Pseudovibrio sp. Tun.PSC04-5.I4: one gene and its partner. Each later gene encodes a partner of the first gene's protein in a complex. Links are inferred from orthologs where the notes say so. Each region holds a gene or a part of one and is shown in the gene's direction. Other genes may lie near its edges.

Evidence for each region.
Region 2: the proteins of dapF (region 1) and BLS62_RS17650 are in contact, whole or in part, in a solved structure (PDB 5YGU), measured with the Escherichia coli proteins. The link is inferred for Pseudovibrio sp. Tun.PSC04-5.I4 from one-to-one orthologs.

What each region holds. Positions count from the first base shown.
Region 1 is NZ_FNLB01000006.1:2,802,591-2,805,863, forward strand. The notes cover bases 97-3,045. They hold dapF (diaminopimelate epimerase), read left to right. Parts: upstream 97-1,083; coding sequence 1,084-2,007; downstream 2,008-3,045. Other genes in these bases: BLS62_RS18340 (response regulator transcription factor), read right to left, coding at 97-178; BLS62_RS18345 (L,D-transpeptidase family protein), read left to right, coding at 377-949; mtaB (tRNA (N(6)-L-threonylcarbamoyladenosine(37)-C(2))-methylthiotransferase MtaB), read left to right, coding at 2,004-3,045. Outside these bases: more of BLS62_RS18340, read right to left, coding at 1-96; more of mtaB, read left to right, coding at 3,046-3,272. UniProt on the Escherichia coli protein: Involved in the succinylase branch of the L-lysine biosynthesis and in the biosynthesis of the pentapeptide incorporated in the peptidoglycan moiety. Catalyzes the stereoinversion of LL-2,6-diaminopimelate (L,L-DAP) to meso-diaminopimelate (meso-DAP).
Region 2 is NZ_FNLB01000006.1:2,660,640-2,663,886, forward strand. What follows is about bases 236-3,158. They hold BLS62_RS17650 (RNA pyrophosphohydrolase), read left to right. Parts: upstream 236-1,408; coding sequence 1,409-1,909; downstream 1,910-3,158. Other genes in these bases: BLS62_RS17645 (divergent polysaccharide deacetylase family protein), read left to right, coding at 236-1,289; hisC (histidinol-phosphate transaminase), read left to right, coding at 1,962-3,023; BLS62_RS17660 (hypothetical protein), read left to right, coding at 3,091-3,158. Outside these bases: BLS62_RS31750 (hypothetical protein), read left to right, coding at 64-225; more of BLS62_RS17645, read left to right, coding at 222-235; more of BLS62_RS17660, read left to right, coding at 3,159-3,247. UniProt on the Escherichia coli protein: Master regulator of 5'-end-dependent mRNA decay.

The sequences.
Region 1 (3,273 bases):
CCGGCAAACCAACATCCATCAAAACAAGATCAAAATGATCTTCTTTTGCTTTTTTGATGCCAGTTGCAGCATTCTCTGCTTGAGTGGTTTCAAATTCATCATAGAGCGACAGTTGCTCTACGAGAGCTTCGCGCAGATCGTTATCGTCATCTACAAGAAGAATTTTACGTGCGGTCATATTCTCACCCAATCACCGGTAGCGGTGCATTGCCTAAAACTTATCTCACATAAATACATGAAGGGTTGCCGAAAAAAAGGCGAGCGAAAACATGGTAAATCTCCGAGTTTTTCGTAAAATCTAGTTCACGCGCAAGTGACCCCCACTTTATTTGGGAGTGTTTCTTCCAGTATTTTTCTCAGGATATCAGGTTTCGTAATGCTTCCACTCGCTATGCCCACCCCGCCTACAAAACTGCGTAAAAAGACGCAAAAAACGCTATTTGTGCGCCATACAGGTGAGGAACCACACTCCGGAACACTTAGTCTTGGAGCGGTAACATTTGCGTGTGCGCTGGGAAGAACTGGTTTAACGCACACAAAGAAGGAAGGCGATGGAACGACGCCAATTGGACGCTTTGAACTGCTGAATGTGTATTATCGCGCAGATCGTGGGTCCTGTCCGGTAACTTATTTGCCGGTTTCACCACTTTCTCCTGATGACGGCTGGTGCGATTCTTCTGAGGAGACGCTCTACAACCGACCTGTTGATTTGCCATATGAACCCAGTCACGAAAAAATGTGGCGGGATGATCGGCTCTACGACATTGTTGTTGTGCTGGACTGCAACATGTATCCGGCCGTTAAGAACGAAGGCAGCGCCGTCTTCTTTCACGTCGCCCGTGAAGGCTTTTTACCGACAGAGGGCTGTATTGCTGTTTACCCAGAAGTGATGCGTGAGATCCTGAAGGAAATGGCTCCTGGTGACGTGCTAGAAGTGTGTGTTGATTAACGCAAAACTCGTTCAATGCATAAGGGCTGCTTTAAAGCGGCTCGTTCAGTTGTTCTAACCGAGGGTTTCTCCTGTATTTTCCCTAGTAATCTACGGTATTTTCCTTCATATAGTGCGTTCTTGACGGGTTAAATATGGATGGTAGCGAGCTGATGACGGATATGTTGGTTCCCTTTTTAAAAATGAACGGCCTTGGCAATGATTTCGTGGTGTTTGATGCCCGCGAAAACGAAATTGCCTTAACTCCCGAGCAGATAGCTGCAATCGGGAGCCGTACTAAGGGAATTGGCTTTGATCAGATGATCACCGTTGAGCCCACCAATTCCGGCGCTTATGCATTTATGCGAATTCACAACCGTGATGGCAGTGAAGTAGGTGCTTGCGGAAACGCAACACGGTGTATTGGCCGCCTGTTAATGGACGAGGCGAAAACCTCAAACGTTGCTATTCTCACGAATGCAGGATTGTTGATTGCTCATGCCTCTGACAGCGAAACACTTGTGAGCGTAGACATGGGCGTTCCGCGTCTTGAGTGGAAGCAAATCCCGCTTGCGGAAGAGTTTGTTGATACACGCGCTATTGAGCTTCAGATCGGGCCAATTGATGCGCCAGTTCTGCACTCGCCAAGTGTTGTTAACGTTGGTAATCCGCATGCTATTTTCTGGGTGGATGATATTGAAACCCATGACCTTGAGCGGTTTGGACCATTGCTTGAGTGTCACCCGATGTTCCCTGAAAAGGCGAATATCTCTCTGGCTCAAATCATCGGCGAAAACGAGATCCGCCTGAAGGTTTGGGAACGTGGTGTTGGCTTGACGCGAGCCTGTGGCACCGCAGCCTGCGCAACGGGAGTTGCTGCAGCACGGACAGGACGAACAGCACGTAAGTGCACCGTTCATCTACCGGGAGGGCCGCTGGGTATTGAGTGGCGTGAGGACAATGACCACATCATAATGACCGGCGAAACAGAAATTGAATTCGAGGGTGAGCTTAATCTTAACACCCTGACCTACACAAAGACCGCTTCGGGGGATGCGGCAATGGAGCCTACGCAGTGAGCATTGATGTTGTAACATTCGGCTGTCGCCTGAACGCTTATGAGTCGGAAGTGATGAAGCGCGAAGCCGAGGCCGCTGGCCTGAAAGACGCCGTGCTGATCAACACCTGTGCCGTGACCAACGAAGCAGTCCGCCAAGCACGACAAGCCATTCGTAAAACACGTCGCGAAAACCCTGATGCACGCATCATCGTAACCGGATGTGCCGCACAAACTGAGTCTAAAACCTTTGCCGAGATGGGTGAAGTGGATCTGGTTCTTGGCAACTCTGAAAAGCTTGAGCGCGCCTCTTATGGCCGTGTCGCTCAGTTTGGCATTGAGGATACCGAGAAGGTTCGCGTTAACGATATTATGAGCGTGCGCGAAACTGCAGGTCATCTGATTGACGGGCTTGAAGGACGTTCCCGCGCCTTTGTTCAAGTCCAAAACGGATGTGACCACCGCTGCACGTTCTGCATTATCCCCTATGGCCGTGGAAACTCTCGCTCAGTACCGATGGGCGTTGTGATTGATCAGATCAAACGGCTGGTTGATAATGGCTACGGCGAAATCGTACTGACTGGTGTCGATATCACCTCTTTTGGTGCCGATCTGCCGGGCACACCAAAGCTGGGAACGCTCTGTGCCAAGATACTGAAGATGGTTCCTGATCTGAAGCGACTGCGCCTCTCCTCCATCGACAGTATTGAAGCTGATGATGAGTTGATGGAAGTCATCGCCCATGATCAACGTCTGATGTCGCACTTGCACCTGTCTTTGCAGGCTGGCGACAACATGATTCTGAAACGCATGAAGCGTCGGCACTCTCGCGAGGATACCATCCAATTTTGCGAGGACGTTCGCAAGATGCGTCCCGATGTTGTGTTTGGCGCTGATATCATCGCCGGCTTCCCAACAGAAACCGATGAGATGTTTGAGAACACCATGCGCATTGTTGATGAGTGCGGCCTGACACACTTACACGTGTTCCCGTTCTCTCCTCGCCCAGGTACACCAGCAGCTCGCATGCCGCAGCTTGATCGCAGGATTATTAAAGAGCGCGCAGCCCGTCTTCGTATTAAGGGTCAGGAAGCTTTGCTTGCTCACCTTCGTGCGGAAGTTGGTAAGGAGCGTGAGATCCTCATTGAGCGTGAGGGACTTGGTCGCACCGAGCAGTTTACGCAGGTTGAACTGGATGCGGGCACAGCAGGAAGTCTTGTTTCTGCACGCATTACAGGGCATACCGAAAGACATCTGATTGCAGAGCCGGTTGGCAAAGTTGCATAAG
Region 2 (3,247 bases), 140 kb from region 1 along the record:
GCGTATTCTTCTTTGAAAACCGGAGGCACTTTCCGGGAGTACGTTTAAGTGGTGGGGGCACCAATGGCTGGGAGCGACTTGACAGCTCCGCTTGGAATGAACAAGCGTGGAGGCATTAGACGACTGCCACTTGGGCTGGTCGGCGTCGCTATTATGACCGTTGTTCTCACTACAGGTTTTATCTGGATTGGCATTGTTGATGACCCCAATGGGGGGAGCCAATGACAACCATTAAGCTTTCGAGTGCTATTGATGGTGTTGCGCCCAGCGATATTGAGATAGTCAATCTGCCAGATCGTGCTCAGCTGGAACAGGCAGAAGCGCAAAAACCTGGATCTAGTGGCTTTGTCGGCCTACCCGGCAGCAAACAACGCCAACAAACACTTGGCAACAACCTCACCAATCAAGCCAATGGCCCAACACCTTTGATTGAGCTTGCTCGCAAAGCCGGTTATGACGGCTTGGATGGCGGGTTCTCTGGCGAAACGCTTTCAATAGATCCGGTTGAGCAGTTGTTGGAACCAAGCTCCTACGGTGCTCTTCCCAAAATTTCAGAGGAAGGCATTCGTCCGCTTGATGCTTATGCCCGCAGGCCTAATCCTGCGACACTGACCCAAGCTCGCATCGCTATTCTGGTCAATGGCGTTGGCCTCAATTCGGATATGACCATCAAGGCTATCGAAGATCTGCCCTCCGATATCTCATTGGCGCTCTCTCCTTATGGAGATGATGTCGACAACTGGATGCAGGCGGCACGTTTATCAGGACACGAAGTTCTGCTGCAAACGCCGATGGAGCCCTTTGACTATCCAGATAATGATGCTGGCCCACAAAGCCTGCTTATTGGCTTGAGCGCAAAGCAGAATGATGACCGTCTTGCGTGGATTTTGGGACAAACCAGTAATTACGTTGGGCTTGTGAACTTAATGGGTGACCGGTTTACCTCCAACGAGAAGTATATGGGCGAATTCCTTGGCAAAGTACGCGACCGCGGGTTGATGTATGTAGATGATGGAACCTCTCCCCGCTCCAAAGCAGGTAAACTGGCGACGAGCCAGCAGGTTCCGTTTGTGCAAGCTGATCTTGTGCTTGATCTTAATCTGAGCTCTGAAGGCATTGGCACGCAGTTGCTGGAGCTTGAGACAATCGCACGTCAGCGCGGCATAGCGGTTGCCACGGCGACGGCGTTTCCAGTGACATTGAATGCTTTGCAAGTCTGGTCTGAGCGATTGGAAGAACGGGGGCTCTCCCTTGTTCCAATCAGCACCGCGGTGAATGCGGACCGATAAGCGAGTTTACAAAGGCAGCTGGCTTCAAAACTGAGCTGTTTAGTATTTTGTATTCACGTATTTCCTTACCCGTAAATCAGAGACTATTTTCGAGAATACACCTAAGGAACAGGACTAAAATGACTGACTACAGCGCTCTTCCGTTTCGCCCGTGCGTAGGCATTATGCTCATCAACAAAGATGGGCTGGTATGGGCTGGTAAGCGTTATGGCGATAAGCAGCCAATCCCTGAAGATTTTGCCTGGCAAATGCCTCAGGGTGGGTTGGACAAGGGCGAAGACCCGCATGAGGCTGCCAAACGCGAGCTTTATGAAGAAACCTCGGTCACATCCATCACTCTGCTTTCCGAAGTTTCTGAGTGGATCTCCTATGATTTCCCTGAGGAAATTCAACGTAATATGCGCAAGGCAAAATACCGCGGCCAGAAGCAACGTTGGTTCGCTTTCCGTTTTGAGGGTGATGACAGCGAGATCAACATTCTGACACCGCCAGAGGGACATGCTCAGGAATTTTGTGAGTGGCGCTGGGAGAAGGCGGAAAACCTGCCGGGTCTGGTTATTCCCTTCAAAAAGCAAGTCTATGTGGATGTTGTAGCCGCATTTTCTGAGTTTACTGTTTGATTGAGAAAAATGCTGTCTTCAGGTTTAAGTACAAGTAATTTAGGACAAAAGCATGAGCCGTTTCTGGAGCCCAATCGTTGAAAAACTGGTGCCTTACACTCCGGGTGAACAGCCAAAGCATCAGTCCTTTATCAAGCTCAACACCAACGAAAATCCTTATGGCCCCTCTCCCCTTGCGTTGGAGGCGATCCGCTCCGCAAGTGATGATGGGCTCAGGCTTTATCCAGACCCTGCCGCGGCTGATCTGAGAGCGGCGATTGCTTCAACCCTTAAGCTGGATGCAAGCCATGTGTTTGCAGGCAATGGCAGTGATGAAGTGCTGGCCCATGCCTTCAACGCCTTCTTCAGTGGTAGAGACCCGATCCTGTTCGCTGATATCACCTACAGTTTTTACAAAACCTACTGTGAGCTTTTTTCCATCGACCATCGGAAAGTCCCACTCACTGAGGATTTTCAGATCAACCCGCAGGATTACATAGGTTCTTGTGGTGGCGTGGTGATTGCCAACCCCAACGCTCCAACTGGCATTGCGATGGGGCTGGAAAGTATTGAGCAGATACTCCAGCAGAACCGCGATGTCGTTGTGCTTGTTGATGAAGCCTATGTGGATTTTGGCGGCGACAGCGCGGTGGGACTTGTGACGCACTATGAGAACCTGATTGTAACGCAGACTTTCTCGAAATCTCGCAGTCTGGCGGGTATGCGTGTTGGGTTTGCAGTTGCCCAGCCGCATCTCATTGAAGCACTTCAACGGGTTAAAGACAGTTTCAATTCCTATCCGCTAGGCCGCCTTGCGCAAGTGGGAGCTGTTGCTGCGTGGACTGACTGGGACTGGTTCGATAAGACGCGCAATCTGGTTATAGCCGACCGGGACAGAACATCTGACGCTCTCAAGAAGCTGGGTTTTGAGGTCTTATCGTCCGCAACCAACTTCGTTTTTGCATCGCATGAGCACATTCCAGCTGAGAGGCTCCTTTCAGGCTTGCGAGAGCGCGGCATTCTTGTTCGCCACTTCAAGCAGGAACCGATTAGAAACTGGCTCAGGATTTCTATCGGAACAACCGAGGAATGCGATGCCTTGTTAGAGGCGATAGCGAGTATTGTGGGTGAGTGAATTCGAGTTTTTATCTAAATGTTGTAAAAACTACTTTTGAGTGCAATGCATTTTAGGAATGAGCAAAATGGTTTGGGTTGTAGGTATCGCTGTAATTGCGGTCATTTGGCTTTTTATGGCAACAGGAAAAGCGAAACAACGGACTGATTACCTAATCGAGATATCCGAGAGCATGAGTGAGCAAGATCTTCATGAGCAATTTGATAAATACTACTTTATCGCTC